2 regions of the Streptomyces sp. NPDC110618 genome follow, and region 2 is predicted to be linked to the other one. Evidence: riboswitches for the same ligand, from Rfam matches in the RefSeq annotation. Region 2 holds a riboswitch; the other holds the start of a gene.
The links. Region 2 has a riboswitch for cyclic di-AMP ahead of ACZ7L7_RS02370 (LysM peptidoglycan-binding domain-containing M23 family metallopeptidase). Riboswitches for the same ligand answer to the same signal wherever they lie in the genome.
Positions count from the first base shown of each region.

Region 1: it holds a riboswitch for cyclic di-AMP, as region 2 does, so the genes downstream of both, ACZ7L7_RS28525 (C40 family peptidase) here and ACZ7L7_RS02370 (LysM peptidoglycan-binding domain-containing M23 family metallopeptidase) in region 2, are expected to answer to the same signal.

Region 1 covers NZ_JBVKBN010000019.1:118,957-127,027, reverse strand. Annotated here, with positions in the region: gene ACZ7L7_RS28535 (ATP-dependent Clp protease proteolytic subunit) at 7-636, shown strand; gene ACZ7L7_RS28530 (hypothetical protein) at 644-949, shown strand; cyclic di-AMP (ydaO/yuaA leader) riboswitch at 1,301-1,496, shown strand; gene ACZ7L7_RS28525 (C40 family peptidase) at 1,500-1,973, shown strand; gene ACZ7L7_RS28520 (ATP-binding protein) at 2,135-2,593, opposite strand; gene ACZ7L7_RS28515 (helix-turn-helix domain-containing protein) at 2,806-3,672, shown strand; gene ACZ7L7_RS28510 (DUF397 domain-containing protein) at 3,682-3,909, shown strand; gene ACZ7L7_RS28505 (8-amino-7-oxononanoate synthase) at 4,012-5,139, opposite strand; gene bioB (biotin synthase BioB) at 5,287-6,456, shown strand; gene ACZ7L7_RS28495 (adenosylmethionine--8-amino-7-oxononanoate transaminase) at 6,449-7,729, shown strand; gene bioD (dethiobiotin synthase) at 7,731-8,071, shown strand, end outside.
Region 2 covers NZ_JBVKBN010000001.1:545,840-557,543, reverse strand. Annotated here, with positions in the region: gene ACZ7L7_RS02420 (ATP-binding protein) at 1-190, opposite strand, end outside; gene ACZ7L7_RS02415 (winged helix-turn-helix transcriptional regulator) at 678-1,169, opposite strand; gene ACZ7L7_RS02410 (SDR family oxidoreductase) at 1,288-1,986, shown strand; gene ACZ7L7_RS02405 (MFS transporter) at 1,999-3,564, shown strand; gene ACZ7L7_RS02400 (MarR family transcriptional regulator) at 3,713-4,132, opposite strand; gene ACZ7L7_RS02395 (alpha/beta fold hydrolase) at 4,258-5,127, shown strand; gene ACZ7L7_RS02390 (MBL fold metallo-hydrolase) at 5,135-6,328, opposite strand; gene ACZ7L7_RS02385 (Glu/Leu/Phe/Val dehydrogenase dimerization domain-containing protein) at 6,494-7,672, shown strand; gene ACZ7L7_RS02380 (TetR/AcrR family transcriptional regulator) at 7,726-8,346, shown strand; gene ACZ7L7_RS02375 (SGNH/GDSL hydrolase family protein) at 8,470-9,255, opposite strand; gene ACZ7L7_RS02370 (LysM peptidoglycan-binding domain-containing M23 family metallopeptidase) at 9,485-10,432, opposite strand; cyclic di-AMP (ydaO/yuaA leader) riboswitch at 10,437-10,604, opposite strand; gene ACZ7L7_RS02365 (tyrosine-protein phosphatase) at 11,059-11,704, shown strand, end outside.

The DNA.
Region 1 (8,071 bases), on a different contig from region 2:
ACGCTCATGACCCGGCCGACCGCCCGCCATGTCCTGCCCGAGTTCACCGAGCGCACCAGCGCCGGAGCGCGGCCGAAGGACCCGTACTCCAAGCTCCTGGAGGAGCGGATCGTCTTCCTCGGGACGCCGCTCGACGACACCGCGGCGAACGACGTGATGGCGCAGCTCGTGTATCTGGAGCACCACTCCCCCGACCGGGACATCTCGCTGTACGTGAACTCCCCGGGCGGCCCGTTCAGCGCCATGTCCGCGGTCTACGACACGCTTCGGTACGTCAGCTGCGAGGTGGAGACGGTCCTGCTGGGCCACGCCGGGCCGACCGCGGCGGTGCTGCTCGCGGCCGGGACCCCGGGCAAGCGGTCCGCGCTGCCGGACGCGCGGGTGACGCTCGGCCAGCCCACGCTGCCCGGGCCGGTGGAGGGGCAGGCGAGCGATCTGGTGATCCAGGCCGCGGAGCTGACGCGGATTCGGGCCCGCTTGGAGGAGATGCTCGCCCGGCACACCGGACGCAGCCGGGAGCAGGTGAGCGCCGACATCGAGCGGGAGAAGGTGCTGGACGCGCGGGAGGCCCTGGCGTACGGGCTGGTGGACCGGATCGTGCCGAGTCGCAAGAGCACCACCCCGGGCACGAGGTGAGCCGCGGATGCTGCCGGACCTTCCGCCGCTGCCCGCGCTGACGCGCGCCGAGGCCGAGTTGATCGACCGTTACCTCGACGTGGTCGATCTGCTCGGGCACATCAACCCCACGCGCCGCACCGACACCTACGGCGGGCTGCGGGCCGCCCAGGCACTCGTGTCCCGCGCGACCGAACTGCGTGACGCGCTGGCGCTCATGCATCAGCGCGGTGAGACCGAGCTGCATGCCCCCACGCTGGCGCGTGCGCTGCGCGTGCTGGACGGGGAGCGCCGCACGGCTCGCGTCACGGTTCCTCCGCGCTCGGACAGTTGACGCACGTGAGAGGGGTGCGGGCGGCTCCTCGCCATGTCGAGTCGTCCGGACCTGAGTTGAAACGGACCGAACGACGTACCCACTGTTGGCGTAGTCGCGTGTCCTTTTTCCGGCCCGCCGGGGTTGCGCAACGCGCGTAGCGCCGGAACCGAAAGAGACGTTCCGTGCCTGGTCCGGGCATCCCCCAACGCCTGGACGGTAGTTCGAATGGAGCAGTGTCCACCCGAACGGATGAGTGGTGAGTAACACCACAAATCCCCGGTTCCATTGGGATTTTCGGACATCGGTGAGCCAAGATCCCTGTCTGACGACAAGCCCCCGCCACAGCGGCGGGGCGGTCCGGGCGGACGCCGAGTCCTGCCGCCGCCCGGATGACCGGTCGACAGGAGTGGATCGGCAGGAGTGGAGGACCCAAGCACGACGGGTCGCCGGTGCGGAGTCTCCGCGCACCGAGCAGCCCTTGGGGTGAAGCCGCTCTCAGCGGCCGGGCAACTTCGCCAGCCCGAATCCGACAGGTCATCCTTCACAGGCGGCTGACGAAGGGTTGCGCATGACTGCGCTCAATCGTGTCCCGTCGCTGATGGTCCGGGCCGGTACGGCCTCGGCTCTCACCCTCGCCGCCGTCGGCGGCTCGATCGTGGCTCCCGGCCTCGCCTCCGAGGCGGCCGCTGCCACTCCGGCGTCGAAGGCACTGAAGGTCGCGGCTTCGAAGAAGGGATCCCCCTACAAGTGGGGTGCCGTGGGGCCGCACCGCTTCGACTGCTCCGGGCTCACGCTGTACTCGTACAAGAAGGCGGGCAAGAAGCTGCCTCGTACGGCGGCCCAGCAGTACAACAAGACGCGCCACATCTCCGCCGGCAACCGCAAGGCGGGTGACCTCGTGTTCTTCCACTCGGGGTCGAACGTCTACCACGTCGGTATCTACGCCGGGAAGGGGAAGATCTGGCACGCCCCGAAGACCGGTGACGTGGTGCGGCTGCAGAAGATCTGGACCAAGAGCGTCTGGTACGGCCGGGTGAGCTGACCGGGCGGTTCTCAGGGGCGGCGGCGCCCTGACGCGCCGTCGCCCTGAGGGCTGTTCAGGGGGCTTTGCAGGGACTTCCCTCCCAAGGGACTTCCCAGGGGCCTTCCCAGGGGGACTTTCAGAGGGCTTTCAGGGGGCTTTTCAGGCGTTCCGACGGAGTTTCAGGGCTCCTGCTGCCCCGCCGCGGTGACCGGGCGGGCCGGGACCGTCCAGGGCAGTTCGATGGAGACCGTCTTCCCGCCCTCGCGGGTCGGCCGGACTCTGAGCCGGCCGCCGCACTCGGCGGTGAGCCAGCGGATGATCACCAGTCCGCGGCCGTTGTCCTGCTGGACGGCGGCGGGCAGGCGCCTGGGGAACCGGGGATGACTGTCGGTCACCCCGATGCGCAACTGCTCGTCATGGTGCAACTCGATGTCCACCGTGAAGGTGGGTGACTGACCCAGGGTGTGCTGGACGGCGTTGGTCGCGAGTTCGGAGACGATGAGCCGGATGGTGTCGGCCGCGTCCGTCTCGGCCGGCAGCCCCCATTCCGCGAGGGTGCTGACCACATAGCCGCGGGCCGCGGAGACCGAGGCGGGATCGCTCGGCAGAGTGACGGATGCTTCCAGATGGTCTGCCATGGCGACGTCGTCCCTTTCCCACGGGACCGCAGTCCGACACGGAGCGGATGGTTCGAGTACGGTCCCGGACTGGTGCTTCGTCGCCAGACTGCCATTACCGCGCCGGTCACGGTGCCGATCCACCAAGATATGCATATATCTGTCGCTCAAAGCGGTGAACTCTGCTACGCGAGACCGTATTTGGGCGGCCCGGTTGGAGTAAGGAGGAGCGCATGCAGCACGGTCCCGCGGTACGCCGCCGAAAGCTGGGCGCCGAACTGCGTGCGTTGCGCACCGGTGCGGGTCTCACCAGCGGTGAGGCGGCGCGTCTGGTGGGCTGGCACCAGTCCAAGGTGAGCCGGATCGAGACCGGCGCCAGCGGGGTGAAACCGGCCGATGTGCGGTTACTCCTCGACGCCTATGGCGTACGGGACGAGCAACTGCGGGAGTTGCTCCTGGTGTTGGCGGGGTCCGACGACGGTGCCGGACGACACCACTGGTGGCACGCGTACCGGGGGGTGCTGCCGCCGACCTACCGGGATTTCATCAGCCTGGAGTCCCAGGCGACCGCGATGCGCACACTGGAGACCTCGGTGGTGCCGGGGCTGTTGCAGACACCGGAGTACGCGCGCGCGGTGACCCGGGCCGCGGTGGGCGGCCTGGACGAGGCGGACGAACGGCTGGACGCGCTGGTCGAGGTGCGCCTGGCCAGGCAGGACGTCCTGCGCGGCCGGCCCCCGCTGGAGCTCAGCGCCGTTCTGGACGAGGCGGTCCTGCGCCGGAGGATCGGCGGGCCCGGGGTGATGGCGCGGCAGCTGTGGCGGCTGGTGGAGGCGGGGCGGCTGCCTCAAGTGCGTTTGCAGGTGCTGCCGTTCACTGCGGGGGCGCACATCGGCATCACAGGGCCTTTCGTAGTCTTCTCATTTTCGCGCACCTCTGATCTGGATGTGGTTGTTCTCGACCACTTGACGAGTAGCCTCTACCTGGAGCGGAAAGAAGACCTCCAGGCGTACACGGAGGCATTCACCACCCTTCAGATCCACGCCCTTTCGCCCGAGGAATCGTTGGATTACATCGCCGGGATAGCTGACGGCGCGTAAGGAGGCACCATGTCTGCACTGCCTCGGCACGTTCCTTCCAGTACCGATCTACCAGCCGTGCACTGGCTGCGCAGCAGCTACAGCACGGGCGCGAACAACTGCGTGGAGACCGCTCGGCCGCGGACCGGACCTTGGGCCGGGCTGCTCGCCGTACGCGACTCCAAGGCTCCGGCCGGACCCGCGCTGCTCTTCTCCCCCGAGAGCTGGGCGGACTTCACGACCGCGGTCAAGGCCTGAGGACTTCCATCAAGGCCTGAGGACCTCAAGCAATTCGCGATCAACTTCCGATCAATTTCGATCAGTTCCGCAGCCGCGGCGGCAGGGCCGTGTCACGCCGACTCATGGTCGTGTCTCGCCGATGATCCGAACAGCGCGTGCGATCTGACCGTCCGTGAGATCCGCACGGGCGGTCAGTCGCAGACGTGAGATGCCGTCGGGCACGGAAGGAGGACGGAAACAGCCGACGGCCAGGCCCGCCGCCCGGCAGTCCGCCGCCCAGCGCACGGCCTCCTCCGGGGAGGGCGCGCGCACCGAGACGACCGCGGCGTCCGGACGTACCGCCTGATGACCCGCGGCCGTCAGGCGGGCGTGCAGTTCACCGGCCACCGCTCGCGCCCGTGCCGCCCGCTCCGGCTCCCGGCGAAGCAGCCGCAGGGCCGCCAGGGCGGCACCGGTCGCGGCGGGCGCCAGGCCCGTGTCGAAGATGAACGTCCGGGCCGCGTTGACCAGATGGTCGATCACCCGGGCCGGGCCGAGCACGGCCCCGCCCTGACTGCCCAGTGACTTCGACAGCGTCACCGTGACGACGACATCGTCCGCGCCCGCGAGGCCCGCCGCGTACGGGGCGCCCCGGCCGCCGTCGCCCAGCACCCCCAGCCCATGCGCGTCGTCGACGACCAGTCCCGCGCCGTACTCCCGGCACGCCTCGGCGAGACCCGCCAGCGGGGCCGCGTCGCCGTCCACCGAGAAGACGGTGTCGGAGACCGCGATCGCCGGGCCGTCGTGCGTCTGCAGCGCCTTGCGCACCGCGTCCGGCTCGGCGTGCGCGACGACCTGGGTCGTCCCGCGGGCCAGGCGGCAGCCGTCGATGAGCGAGGCGTGGTTGCCCGCATCGGAGACGATCAGCGAGCCGTGCGGCCCGAGCGCGGTGACCGCGGCGAGGTTGGCCGCGTAGCCGGAGGAGAAGACCAGCGCCGCCTCGAAGCCGCAGAAGTCCGCCAGCTCGCGCTCCAGCTCCCCGTGGAGTTCCGTCGTACCGGTCACCAGCCGGGATCCGGTGGCGCCGCCGCCCCAGGTCCGCGCCGCCCGGGCCGCGCCCTCGGTCACCTCGGGATGGTGGGCCAGGCCCAGGTAGTCGTTGCTCGCGAGGTCCAGCAGCGGCGAGTCGGCCGGGCGGGGGCGCAGCGTCCGGACGAGTCCGGCGCGCCGGCGCAGCTCCGCCTGCTCGTCGATCCAGCCGAACGCCATGGGTCCTCCGGGGTTTTTGTAGGCAGCGCACAGACACTAGCGGCACGACCGGTCACCCAGGGTGTGGCAATACCCACACCTCCGAGCGCCCGAGTTGTACGAACTCTCCTTGGCCAGGAACCACTCCGTAGGACAGGATCAGCTCTCATGGACCTGCTGAACACGCTGGTGGAAAAGGGGCTGCGGCGCGAGCTGCCGACCCGCGAGGAAGCCCTGGCCGTCCTCGCGACCTCCGACGACGACCTGCTCGATGTGGTGGCCGCGGCCGGCAAGGTGCGCCGGCACTGGTTCGGCCGTCGGGTGAAACTGAACTACCTGGTCAACCTCAAGTCCGGCTTGTGCCCCGAGGACTGCTCCTACTGCTCGCAGCGGCTCGGCTCGACCGCCGGGATCCTGAAGTACACCTGGCTCAAGCCCGACGAGGCGTCCGAGGCGGCCGCCGCGGGGCTCGCGGGCGGCGCCAAGCGGGTCTGTCTGGTGGCGAGCGGGCGCGGTCCGACCGACCGTGACGTGGACCGGGTCTCGGACACCATCAAGGCGATCAAGGAGCAGAACGAGGGCGTCGAGGTGTGCGCCTGCCTGGGTCTGCTCTCCGACGGGCAGGCCGAACGGCTGCGCGAGGCCGGGGCGGACGCCTACAACCACAACCTCAACACCTCCGAGGCCACCTACGGCGACATCACCACCACCCACACCTACGCCGACCGCGTGGACACCGTGCGGAAGGCGCACGCCGCGGGTCTGTCCGCCTGCTCCGGCCTGATCGCCGGCATGGGCGAGAGCGACGAGGACCTGGTGGACGTCGTCTACTCGCTGCGCGAGCTGGACCCGGACTCGGTGCCGGTGAACTTCCTGATCCCGTTCGAGGGCACCCCGCTGGCCAAGGAGTGGCACCTGACCCCGCAGCGCTGTCTGCGGATCCTGGCGATGGTGCGGTTCGTCTGCCCGGACGTGGAGGTGCGCATCGCGGGCGGCCGCGAGGTCCATCTGCGCACGATGCAGCCGCTCGCGCTGCACCTGGCCAACTCGATCTTCCTCGGCGACTACCTCACCAGCGAGGGCCAGGCCGGCAAGGCCGACCTGGAGATGATCGCCGACGCCGGGTTCGAGGTGGAGGGCGCCGACGAGGTGACGCTGCCGGAGCACCGGGCGGCCGGTGGCGGCTGCGGCTCGGAGAGCTCCTGCGGTTCCGAGGGCGGGGGTGTGTGCGGCACTGCTCCGGCCCCTGCCGAACAGGCCGAGCCCGGTCAGGTACGCACCGATCTGGTCGCGGTGCGCCGCCGGGGCGCCGGTACGGACCTCGCGCCCAATGCCTGAGCTGAGCGTCCCCGAGCTGCTGGACCTCGACCGGCGGCATGTGTGGCACCCCTACGGTCCGATGCCGGGCCGTCAGGAGCCGCTGGTCGTGGAGTCGGCGAGCGGGGTGCGGCTGCGCCTCGCGGACGGCTCGGGCGAGCTGGTTGACGGGATGTCGTCGTGGTGGTCGGCCATCCACGGCTACAACCACCCGGTGCTCAACGAGGCGGCGCGCGAGCAGCTCGGCCGGATGAGCCATGTGATGTTCGGCGGGCTCACGCACGAGCCCGCCGTGCGCCTGGCGAAGCACCTTGTCGACATGTCGCCCCAGGGACTTGAGCATGTGTTCCTCGCCGACTCGGGCTCGGTGTCGGTCGAGGTCGCGGTGAAGATGTGCCTGCAGTACTGGCGCTCGCTGGGCCGGCCCGGCAAGCAGCGGCTGATGACCTGGCGGGGCGGCTACCACGGCGACACCTGGCAGCCGATGTCGGTGTGCGACCCGCGGGGCGGGATGCACGAGCTGTGGACCGGTGTGCTCCAGCGCCAGCTGTTCGCGGACCCGCCGCCGGTGGAGTACGAGGAGTCCTACGCCGAGCATCTGCGCTCGCTGATCGAACGGCACGCCGGTGAACTGGCCGCGGTGATCGTGGAGCCGGTGGTGCAGGGCGCGGGCGGGATGCGGTTCCACTCCCCCGCGTATCTGCGGGTGCTGCGCGAGGCGTGCGACGCGCACGACGTGCTGCTGGTCTTCGACGAGATCGCGACCGGTTTCGGGCGGACCGGCGCGCTGTTCGCGGCGGAGCACGCGGCCGTGACTCCGGACGTGATGTGCGTCGGCAAGGCGCTGACCGGCGGTTACCTGACGCTCGCCGCCACCTTGTGCACCTCGCGCGTGGCCGACGGGATCTCGCGGGGCGAGGTGCCGGTGCTGGCGCACGGGCCGACGTTCATGGGCAATCCGCTGGCCGCGGCGGTGGCGTGCGCCTCGATCGAACTGCTGCTCGGCCAGGACTGGCTGACCGAGGTCAAGCGGATCGAGGCGGGGCTGCGCGAGGGCCTGGCCCCGGCGGCGGAGCTGCCGGGCGTGCGGGACGTGCGGGTCCTCGGCGCCATCGGCGTGGTCCAGCTCGACCACTCGGTGGACATGGAGGCGGCGACCGAGGCGGCGGTGCGCGAGGGTGTGTGGCTGCGGCCGTTCCGGGACCTGATCTACACAATGCCGCCGTACATCACGGGCGACGCGGACCTGGCGCGGATCGCGAACGCCGTGTGCGCGGCGGCGCGGGAGGGCTGAGATGTCGGTTCTGGTGATCACGGGCACCGGCACGGAGATCGGCAAGACGGTCACCACGGCCGCGATCGCCGCCACGGCGTTGGGCGCGGGCCGCACGGTGGCCGTGCTGAAGGCGGCCCAGACGGGCGTACGGCCGGACGAGCGCGGGGACGCCGAGGAGTGCGTGCGCCTGGCGGGGGCCGTGACGGCCGCCGAACTCGCCCGCTACCCGGAGCCGTTGGCGCCGGGCACGGCCGCGCGCCGGTCCGGGCTGCCGCCGGTGACCCCGGAGCGGATCGCCGAGGCCGCCGCGAAGCTGGCCACCGAGCACGATCTGGTGCTGGTGGAAGGGGCGGGCGGGCT
Region 2 (11,704 bases):
TGCGGACGGTGAACAGCACGGCGGCGCAGGCGGCGAGGGCCACCGCGACGGGTGGGAGCACGGCGAGCCGGAGGAGCTGCGGCCGTATGTGCGTCTCGGGCAGCGCGGGTGCGGGGCGGGCGACCGGCCGACCGTGCCGCCCGCCCTCACGGCGGTCTGCGCGTGCGGCCGGTGCGCGGAGGTGAGACATCGGTGTCCTCGTAGCTGTGTCCGTCGGGCGTGGTCCTCACGACGCCCGGCTCGGTGTCCGCGCCGGGCGTGCGCCATCGCGGTGTCGGTCGAGAGAGGGCGGAAAGAACGGCCCTGCGTCGCCCGACGGACACTGACAGTAGTCGGCAAGGCAACATGTGCGGTGGGCAGTTGACAAACTCGTACGCGGAACGCCCGGCTCTGGTATGGGCGCACGGGCGACAGATCGTCAGCCCTCATCGAACATCGCACCGGAACGACTAACTACCGATCACACCTGGTCAGAAGGTGTGCCTGAAGAAGCATCAAGAGGCGGACAGCCTCTCGCTCTCCGCCCCTCGGCGTTCGTTTTTTCTCCGCCAGAGGTCAACCTGACGCCACCCGGTTCACCCTCCCGAGGGTTCTGGCCCGACGGTGACGGGGCGTGGTGGGGGGCGGGGACGGCCCCGGGCGCCAGGAAGGCGCCGACGACAGGACGCCGCCGCGCCTCAGGAAGGGTCCGCCTCCACCCGGACCAGCCCCGGCCCCTCGTCCACGTACGTCCCCCCGTCCGCCACGTCGTGCCCCTCACCGCACCGCAGCGCGGCGCGCACCTCGGCGCCGCAGTCCTTGTGGCGTACGACGACCGCGGGTCCCTGCTCGTCGGCGGCCCAGGTGTCGCCCCACTGCCGCAGGGCCACGAGTACGGGCAGGAAGTCACGTCCCTTCCGCGTCAGCTGATAGGCGTGCCGGGTCCGCTGGCCCGGCTCCCGGTACGGCACCCGCTCCAGCAGTCCGGCCGCGGTCAGCTCCTTCAGGCGTGCCGCGGCGGCCGGTTCGCCGACCCCCACACGCTTGGCGAAGTCGTCGAAGCGCCGGGTGCCGAAGAACGCCTCGCGCATGATCAGCAGCGCCGTCCTGGTGCCGACGATCTCCAGGGTCCGGGCAATGGAGCAGTTGGCCATGGACCAGGTGTCCCGCTCCGCCAGCAGATCGCTCATGCCCGCCTCTTCCGCTTTCCCGGCTGACTTGCCTCAACAGATGTCAGACTATACCGTCGCACCTGACTTACGAATCCATAAGTCAGCTTCCGCTACGTGCATCCGTTGGAGAGAAGTCATGGACATCAGCACGGCAACCGCCCTGGTCACCGGCGCCAACCGGGGACTCGGCAGGGCCCTGGCCCAGGAGCTGACCGCGCGCGGCGCCACCGTGTACGCGGCCGCCCGAAGGCCCGAGCAGGTCGATCTGCCCGGTGTGAAGGCGATCCGGCTGGACGTCACCGATCCCGAGTCGGTCGCGGCGGCCGCCGAGGCGGCCGGTGACGTCAATCTCCTGATCAACAACGCCGGCACCTCCACCGGCGCCGACCCGCTGACCGGCGACTGGGACGACCTCCGGCTGGAACTGGACACCCACTACCTGGGCAGCCTGCGCGTGATCCGGGCCTTCGCCCCGGTGATCGAGGCCCGCGGCGGCGGGTCGATCCTCAACATCCTGTCGGTCCTGTCATGGATCGGCTTCCCGACCGTCGGCGCCTACGCCGCCGCCAAGTCCGCGGCCTGGAGCATGACCAACACCGTCCGCCAGCAGCTGGCGCCCCGCGGCATCACCGTGTCCGCGCTGCACGTCGGCTACATGGACACCGACATGGCCCGCCACGTCACCCAGCCCAAGACCGCCCCCGCGGACGTCGCCCGCGCCGCCGTGGACGGCATCGCCGCGGGTTCGCCCGAGATCGTCGTCGACGACCTGAGCCGCCAGGTCCAGGCGGGCCTCGCGGGCGGCGTCGCCGCCCTGTACCCCCAGCTCGGCTGAGACGAGGACGCCGTGACCTCCACCCCCTCCCCCGTGGCCGCCGATCCGGCGGCCACGCCGCGGCCCGCCGACGGGCGGCAGGCCTCCCGGTTCACCGCGACCGTGACCCTCGTCGCCATGTGTCTCGGGGCCATGACGACCTTCCTGCTGATCACCGCGTCCGTGTCGGCGCTCGCGGCCATCCAGGACGACCTGCGCGTCTCCCCGACCGGGCTGGTCTGGATCCCCTCCGCCTACACCCTGCTCGTGGCCTGTCTGGTGATGTCGGCGGGCACGGTCGGCAACCTCTACGGCCGCAAACGCGCCTTCCTGACCGGCGCCGCGATCCTGATCGTGGGCTCGCTCACCGTCTACGCCTCGACCTCCGTGACCGGTGTCATCGCCGGTCAGCTGATATCCGGCGTCGGCGGAGCGCTCGTCCTGCCCAACAGCCTGGCCATCCTGGGCGCCGCCTTCCCCGACCCGCACCGCCGCACCGAGGTGGTCACGCTGTGGGCGGCCTCCTCCGGCATCGGACTGGCCGTCGGGCCGGTCATCGCGGGCACCCTGCTGAACCACTTCCACTGGCACACGGTGTTCCTGTCGACCGCCGTGCTCGCCGTGGTCACGATGGCGGTCGCCGCCGTCGTCGCCGAGTCACGCGCCCCCGGCGGCAGACTCGACATCCCCGGCCAGATCCTGGCCGTCCTGGGCATCGCCGCCCTCGTCTACGCCCTCATCGAGGGCGGCCACGAGGGCTACACCGCCCCGCGCATCCTGGCCGCCTGGTTCGTCGCGGTCGCGGCGCTGACCGGCTTCGTCCTCGTCGAACGCGCCGCCCGCGCCCCCATGCTGGACATCTCCCTGTTCCGCTCGGCGTCCTTCAGCGCGGTCATGTTCGTCGCGGCCGTCTCCCTGTTCGGCTTCACCGGGGTCGCCATCCTGTCGGTGCTCTTCTACGAACGGGTCCAGCACCTGTCCGCCCTGGACGTGGCGTGGCGGCTGCTGCCCTTCTTCGGGACGTACGTGGTCGTCGCCTACGCCGCCGGGGCCCTCATCCGCCGTACCGGCTTCAAGCTCCCCCTCACGGCGGGCTTCCTCCTCGGCGCGGGCGCCGGCGCCGGATTCCTCACCGTGGGACCCGACACCCCCTACTCCCAGGTGTGGTGGCTGTACGTCCTCTTCGGCGCCGCCTGCGGCATGGTGGCCGCGCCCAGCACCGCCGCCGCCCTGGTCAGCGTCTCCCACGAACGCGCCGGAATGGCCTCGGGCGCCGTGAACGCCTTCCGCCAGGTCGGCTCGGTGACCGGCTCCGCCCTCCTCGGCGCCCTGCTCGCCAACCGGCTCCAGTCCCGGCTTCCGGCCGAGCTGGAGGCCCACGGCGTACCCGAGGTGTCCAGGCCTGCCGTCGAACACGCCGTCTCCACCGGCGGCGCCCACGGCCCGGCCCCGCGGGACGTGACGGCCGCCATCGGCGACGCCTTCACTTCCGGAGTGCACGCCGGCATGGTCGTCATCGCCGCCGTGTTCCTGTGCGCGGCACTGGCCTCCGCGCTGCTGGTGCACAACCGCCCGCACCGGAGCGGCACGACGGGCTGACCCCGGTGCACGCACCGGTGCGGGGCGGTGCGATACGGCGTGGTGCACCGGTGTGGTGCGGGGCGGTGCGATACGGCGTGGTGCGGCGTACGACAGCCGCGCCGCACCGACGCAATCCGCACCGCACCGGCGCATCAGCCGTCTGCGGCTACCGCGCCGCGTCCCGCATCCCGGTCAGGAAGTGCCGTACGGCCGCCAGTTCCCGCTCGTCGTACCCCCGCACCAGGTCCACCGCCCGGTCGATGAGCGGCCCGAAGTGGGACCGTCCGAGAGCGACCGCCCGCTCGTCGACCTCGACGGTGATCCTGCGGCGGTCCCGCTCGTCACGAACGCGCCGCACATGTCCGGCCCGTTCCAGCCGGTCGATCAGCGCCGTGGTGCCCGCGGAGTTCAGCCCGAGCGCGGCGCCCAGGCGTCCGGCGGTCATCGCCTCGCCGGCGCGCGCGGCGTCCATCAGCACGATCAGTGCGCGCACGTCCGTGGGGTGCATGTCGTTGAGCTGGGCGAACCGGGCGCTGTGCCGACCCAGTTCGACGACCACGGCGCGCAAGAGATGCACGATCTCCATCTCCGGCCCGGGATCGTCCTGTTCGACGGGGTGCGCACGCGTTCCCTCCGCCACGGACCGCCACCTCCCTTATTATCTCGCTCAGCGAATACCTTGCTGAGCGAGATAATAAGGGGGCTCCGCTCATGAGCGCTCGTGACACGTACGACGCCGACGGTTTCCGCGCGGCTTACGACAAGGTCCTGGCCAAGTGGCCGCCCGCGCGCGAGACGGCGACTGTCGCCACGCCGTTCGGCGCGACGCACGTGAACGTATGCGGCCCGGTCGACGGGCCGCCGGTCGTTCTCCTGCCGGGCGGCGGGGGCGCGACCTCCGCGGCCTGGTACCGGCAGGCCGCGGAACTTTCCCGCACCCGCCGGGTGTTCGCCGTCGACCTCGTCGGCGCCCCCGGCCGCAGCGTGCCCGACCGGGACCGCCGCCTGCGGACGGTCGCCGACGTGTCGGCCTGGCTGGACGCGCTCTTCGACGGCCTCGGAGTGACGGCGGCCGACTTGTGCGGGCATTCGTACGGCGCCTGGCTCGCGCTGCATCACGCGCTGCGCGCGCCCGCGCGGGTACGCCGCCTGGTCCTGCTGGACCCGACCCAGTGCTTCGCCGGGTTCCGCCCGGGCTATCTGCTGCGCGCGCTGCCGTCGCTGGTACGGCCCTCCCCCGGCCGGGTCCGCGCCTTCCTGGAGTGGGAGACCGGGGTTGCCGCCCTCGATCCCGCCTGGCTCGCTCTTGAAGAGGCGGCCGCCGGTTTCCCCTCCGTCCGGCCCGTGACCGGGCCGCGTCCGGCGGCGCAGGCGCTGCGCGGCCTGGACCTGCCGGTCCTGGTGCTCCTGGCCGGAGGGAGCAGGACGCATGACGCCGTGAAGGTGGCCGCCCGCGCGGAGGCCCTACTGCCGCGTGCCGAGATCACCGTGCTGCCGGGCGTCTCCCATCACGCGCTTCCGCACGGCGCCCCGGCGGAGGCGGACCGTCGCCTCCTGGACTTCCTGAACCGGCCTCGGTAGGCCGGTGTCACCGCTCGCCCAGGAGATCGAGGTCGTCGGTGCGCGGCCCGGCGGCGGGCTGCGCGGGCCGGGGACGGCGCCAGGTGTGCGGGACCGGCTGCGACACGGACCGCCACCAGGGCTGGACGGGGAACAGGCCGCCGGGCTCGAAGGGCTCGCCGGGCCGGGGGAACGCGGCGGCCTGTCCGGCCTCCTCCGCCGCGTCGCGGGTCCACTCGCCCGGTTCCGCCCACGCGTGCGTGGCGAGGTTGAAGGTGGCCCAGTGGATGGGCAGGAGCACGCCGTGCGGGCGGCCGCCCTGGAGGTCGAGGTGGGCGCGCAGGGCCTCCTCGGGGGTCATGTGGATGTCGGGCCAGAACTCGCTGTACGCGCCGAGCTGGATCATCGTCGTGTCGAACGGACCGTGCTCGGCGCCGATGTCCTTGAAGCCGTCGAAGTAGCCGGTGTCCCCGCTGTGGAAGATGCGGTGCTCGGAGCCGGCGACCGCCCAGGACGCCCACAGGGTGTGCTGGGTGTTGCGCATGCCGCGTCCGCAGAAGTGGCGGGCCGGGGTGGCGGTGAGGGTAAGTCCGCCGATCTTGGTGGACTCGTGCCAGTCCAGCTCGCGCAGGCGGTCGGCGGAGACGCCCCAGTGCTCCAGGTGGGCGCCGACGCCGAGCGGCACGGCGAAGACCGTGTCGGTGTCAGCGAGTGCCTTGATGGAGGGCAGGTCCAGGTGGTCGTAGTGGTCGTGCGAGATCACGACCACGTCCACCGGGCCGAGCGCGGCCAGCGGCAGCGGTACGGGGTGCAGCCGCTTGGGGCCGACGAAGGAGAACGGGGAGCAGCGCTCGCCCCACACCGGGTCGAAGAGCACCCTGTGGCCGTCGATCTCGGCGAGCACACTGGAGTGGCCCATCCAGGTGATCCGCAGGCCGGTGGCCGGCGGGCGGGCGAGGTCGGCCAGGGTGGTGGGGTGCACGGGCACGGTGCCCTGGGGTGAGCGGCGCGGGCGCTCGTCCTTGGCGAAGAAGACCTTGGCGAAGTCCAGCGTCGAGCCGGAGGGCCGGGTGCGTGTGACGCCGCCGGGGTTCTGGAAGACGCCGTCCTTGAAGTGGGGCGATCTGCGGATGCGCTCCATGCGCTCGCCGGTCGGGTCCGCGCCGAAGGCCGCCGGCTCCAGCGCGCGGAGCACGGAGCTCAGGGGACGGGAACCGGTCACGCTACCTCCAGGTGGAGTTGTCCAGGCATCTCATTATCGTCGGCTCCTGTCACAACGATCGTCGACGGATTCCTGTTCCTGCTGAACGGCCATGGATGCCGCGCTGTGCGTTGACAGTGCGCGAGCCCGATCCCGATACTGAATAGCAATTCAGTAAGGAGCCCCATGACCACCCCTCTCCTCTCCCTCACCTGGACCGACCACATCACTGGTCACCAGGGGTTTCTCGTGATCGACCGGCTGGTGCGCGGGGTGTGCAGCGGCGGTCTGAGGATGCGCGAGGGGTGCACGCTCGACGAGGTGACCGGTCTCGCCCGCGGCATGTCCATGAAAGAGGCGCTGCACTACGAACCGGAGGGCCGCTACGTCCCGCTCGGCGGCGCCAAGGGCGGTATCGACTGCGATCCGCGCGATCCGGCGGCGTACGGACTGCTGGTGCGCTATCTCCGGGCGGTACGGCCGTACGTGGAGAGCGTGTGGGCCACCGGCGAGGACCTCGGACTGAGCCAGGACCTGGTGGACCGGGCGGCCGCCGAGGCGGGCCTGGTCTCCTGCGTCCAGTCCGTGTATCCGCTGCTGGACGACGAGGAGGCGGCCCGGCGGCGGCTGGCGGACGCCTTCGCCGTGGAGGTGGACGGCGTCGGGCTCGACGCGCTGGTCGGCGGTTGCGGGGTGGCCGAGGCCGCGCTCACGGCGCTGGACCGGGCCGGGGTGCCGTACGCGGGCACGCGCGTGGCCGTGCAGGGGTTCGGCACCATGGGCGGGGCGACGGCCCGTTTCCTCTCCCGCGCGGGGCTGACGGTCGTGGCGGTCGCCGATCTCAAGGGCACGATCGCCAGCCCGGCCGGGCTGGACGTCGAGGCGCTGCTCGCCGCGCGCGACGCGTACGGCCTCGTCGACCGCGCCGCGCTGCGCCCCGGTGACCGTGAACTGCCGGGGGACGCCTGGCTGTCGGCGGAGGCGGAGGTACTGGTGCCCGCTGCGGTGTCGTACGCCGTCGACACCGTGAACCAGGAGCGGATCACCGCCCGCTGGATCGTCGAGGCGGCCAATATGCCGGTGCTGCCGGAGGCGGAGGCGCTGCTGGCGGCGCGGGGCGTCACCGTGCTGCCCGATGTCGTGGTCAACTCCGGCACCAACGCCTGGTGGTGGTGGACCCTGTTCGGCGACATCGGGCCCGACGCGCGGGAGGCCTTCGCCCACACCCGGCGTGCCATGCGCGCGCTGACCGAGCAGATGCTCTCCCGCGCGGAGGCCGACGGCACGTCGCCGCGGGCGGCGGCGCACGCGATCGCGGCGGACCGGCATCCGGTGATCGAGGAGAGGTACGGCCAGTACAGGTGACCGCCCCGGGGCGGGCCGGGGCCGCGCGGGCCTCACGGGTTAGGGTGTGCGCCGTGGCGAGGGTGCGGTTGAGTGTGGCGGAGCGGCGCGAGGAGTTGCTGCGGGCCGCCATCGAGCAGATCGAGGCGCGGGGCGTGTCCGCGGTGCGGATCGCCGACGTGGCGTCCGCGCTCGGAGTGAGCAACGCGCTGGTGCTGTACCACTTCTCCACCAAGGAGAAGCTGGTCGCCGAGGCCTTCGCGTACGCCGCCGAGGACGACCTCGCCCACCTCCGCAAGCTCCTCGGCCGCCGTACGACCGCGCTGCGCCGCCTGCGCGCGGCCGTCCGCTGGTACGCCCCCACCGGCCAGGCCAAGGGCTGGCGGCTGTGGATCGAGGGCTGGGCGGCGGCGCTGCGCGAACCCGCCCTGCGCGAGGTCACCCAGTCCCTCGACCGCGAGTGGAAGGCCGCCATCACCGAGGTCATCGCCGAGGGCGTGGCCGCGGGCGAGTTCCACTGCCCCGACCCCGCGAGCGCGGCCCTGCGCCTGACCGCCCTCCTGGACGGCCTCGCCGTCCAGCTCACCTCCTACCCCGGCTCCCTCTCCCGCGCCCGCGCCCGCGAGTGGGCGGACGAGGCGCTGGCCAGGGAACTGGGCGTGGCGCGGGCGGAGTTGTCGACCGCCGCGCGCTGATCCGGGGCCGGTGGCCCACGGCGTCGGCCCGCCCCTCGTCGGGACGGGCCGTACCTGATGCCGTACGCGCGCGTGCGTGACTCCCCCGCCGTCAGCCCGCCCGTCGGGTCCCGGGCGCGCGGCTCAGACCGCCGCCTCGATGCGCATCTTGATGTCGTCCGGGGACAGGTGGCCCTTGGCCGTCACATGGTCGCCGGAGGACTCGCCGCGCAGGCGGCGGCCGATCCAGGGGACCAGGTACTCGCGGGCCCAGTGGACGTCGTCGCGACGGATCTCCAGGGTGCCGCGGGGCGGGAGCGGGGGCCAGGGCTGGTCCGGGTCGGCGGGGACCTCCAGGCCGAGGACCTGGCCCGCGCGGAGCGCCACGCGTGTGTGACCCTCGGGAGACAGGTGCAGCCGGTCGTCGTCCCACGCCCGGCGGTCCTGGACGGTCTTCAGCGACCACAGGTCGAGCACCGGGAAGCCGTACCGGTCCGCGATCGACCGTACGTGCATGTTGTACGTGGCGATCTTGCCGCGCAGATGCTTCAGCACGGGCACGCCACGGGTGTCGAAGCCGGTCGTCACCAGGACGGTCCCGGCGGTTTCGGCGAGCCGGGCCACCGCCCGCTCGAACCGCTCGGCCAGTTCGTCGGGGTCGGTGCCGGGCCGGATGATGTCGTTGCCGCCCGCACAGAACGAGACGAGGTCCGGGGCGAGTTCGCATGCCCTCGGCACCTGGTCCGCCACGATCTGGTCCAGCAGCTTCCCGCGCACCGCGAGGTTCGTGTAGCGGAAGTCGCCCTCGGGCCGGCGGTCCGCCAGCAGCACGGCGAACCGGTCCGCCCAGCCGACGAAGGCTCCGTCGGGGCCAGGGTCGCCGACGCCCTCGGTGAAGCTGTCCCCCACCGCGACGTACGACCCGATCACTGTCTCGTTGTCACTCTTCGAATCGTCTGCCACATCGGCCCATGATTCACCTTCGAATGTGACCTACGCGACCGTAGGCAGGGGTTGACGGGCGGTGAGATAAGCCACTCCAAGACCTTGGCCAAGTCCGGAATAGAACCAGGTCGGCAACGCCGAAGGCCGGACCCGGGGATCGTGGGTCCGGCCTTCGGCGGCGTGTCAGGGAGGGTGCCGTGCGGCGGGCGGTCCGTCAGCCGATGGAGACGCCCTTGGCGCGGAGGTAGGCGATCGGGTCCACGTCGGAGCCGTAGTCCGGCGTGGTGCGGATCTCGAAGTGCAGGTGCGGTCCGGTGGAGTTGCCGGTGGTGCCGGACAGGCCTACCTGCTGGCCCGCCGTCACCGACTGGCCGCTGGAGACGGACAGCGAGGACAGGTGGGCGTACTGGGCGTAGTGACCGTCGGCAAGCCGGATGACGACCTGGTTGCCGTAGGCCCCGGCCCAGCCGGCCGAGACGACGGTGCCCGCGCCGACGGCCTTCAGCGGGGTGCCGGACGGGACGACGAAGTCGGCGCCGGTGTGGTAGCCGCTGGACCACATGCTGCCCGCGACCTTGTAGGCGGTGCCGACGCCGGCGCCGGCGACCGGGGCGGTGAAGCCGGTGGCGGTGGCCGGGGCGGCCTGCGTGGTGGTCGCGGCCTGCGGCGCGGAGGACTGCGCGGGCGCCTTGGGCTTCGCGGGCGCCGACGGCTTCGCGGCGGACCGCGTGGCGGACCGGGAGACCGACTTCTCGGCGCGGTCCGTCGAGGCGGCCTTCTTGTTGATCGACAGCTTCAGGCCGGGGTGGATCAGCGACGGGTCGTCGCCGACGGCCTCGCGGTTGTCCTGGTACAGCTTCTGCCAGCCGCCGCGCACGTCCTGCTCGTTCGCGATCTTCGAGAGATAGTCCCCGGACCGCACGGTGTAGATCTTCGTGGCCGCCTTCTTCGCGGACTTCTTCGCCGTTTCCTTGGTGTCGACCGACTTCGTCGACTGCACCGACTGAACGGCCTTTTCCGGAACGGACTGCGACGGGGCCGCGTGGGCGCCGGTGGCACCCAGGAGCGGGAGGGCGAGTGCGGCGCCACCGGTTCCGGCGGCGGCGATTCCACGGGTGATACGCAGGGTCTTGGGACGGCGGTGCTTACCCTTCGCGGGCATGGCGAATTCCTCTCCGGCGCCTACGAGGTGAGCTGTCGGGTGCGGACTGGAGATGTCCGGCCGCGCGCTGGGCGCGACTTGACCCCAAGCCTGTTCCGGAGACCGGACCAGGCGGTGGTGCCTGTGGGTCCCCCGCTCCTGCCGTGCACGGGTGAGTGTGCGGGATCACGAGCGGCGGCAGGATTCGGCGTCCGCTCGGATTGGTGGCGAACGTAAGCGACCAAGACGCAAAGGGACAAGCAGAAGGTTCCACCCGAAGGCATTCCTCTTGATCCCTTGCCGGAATTCACGGTCACTTTCCGTGCATTACCTGATGATCGGCTCCGGCAAATACCCTTGAAAAGCGCATGAATTACGTGGACATGACGGACGACTCACCGTCACGGATATGACGCTCCTCACGTGACACTGCTCCAGACTCCTTTATTCCAGAGCGAGTTGGAATGAAGCACACCCAAGGCCACTGAAGAGCAATTAAGGTTCTAATTCGGACAGGGGATGAATGGACCGATATCGGAGCTGTTCGTCCGTTTTGCTACCTTCCCGCTGTCGCCGGTATCGATGTCGTATCGTCAAGGCGTGCCCGCCGACGACACGAGCCGGCGGAACCGGTGGGAGGAGCCCAAGTGACGCAGCAGGTCCCGTCGACCGAGCCGGAGCTGGCCGGAGTTCGCAACTTCCGGGATGTGGGCGGACTGCCGACCGTGGACGGACGCCGGGTACGACAGGGCGTGCTGTTCCGCAGTGGGCATCTCGCGCACGCGACCGAACAGGACGCGGCGTTCCTCGGCTCCCTCGGTCTGCACACGATCTTCGACTTCCGCAACGCGGCGGACCAGAAGCTGGAGGGCCCCGACGTCGAGCTGACCGGGGTGCGCAATGTGAACCTGCCGCTGTCCGACCCGGCGGACGGCGCCGAGTTCTGGAAGATGGTGCGCGACGGCGACATCGAACAGCTGCGGGAGATCCTGGCGGACGGCAAGGCCGCGAACCGCATGATCGAGTCGTACCGCATGATCATCAAGGAGCGCACCGCCGAGCACTCCCAGGTGCTGCTGGCCCTCGCCGAGGACAGCGTCCCGGCCCTGATGCACTGCGCGGCGGGCAAGGACCGCGCGGGCCTGTCGATCGCGGTGACCCTGCTCGCCCTGGGCGTGGAGCGGGACGCGATCCTCGCCGACTACCTGGAGTCCAACGCCAAGCACCGCCGCTACAAGGTGAAGCGCAACAACAGCCACACCCCCGAAGTGATGGAGCTCCTCAGCCCCCTCT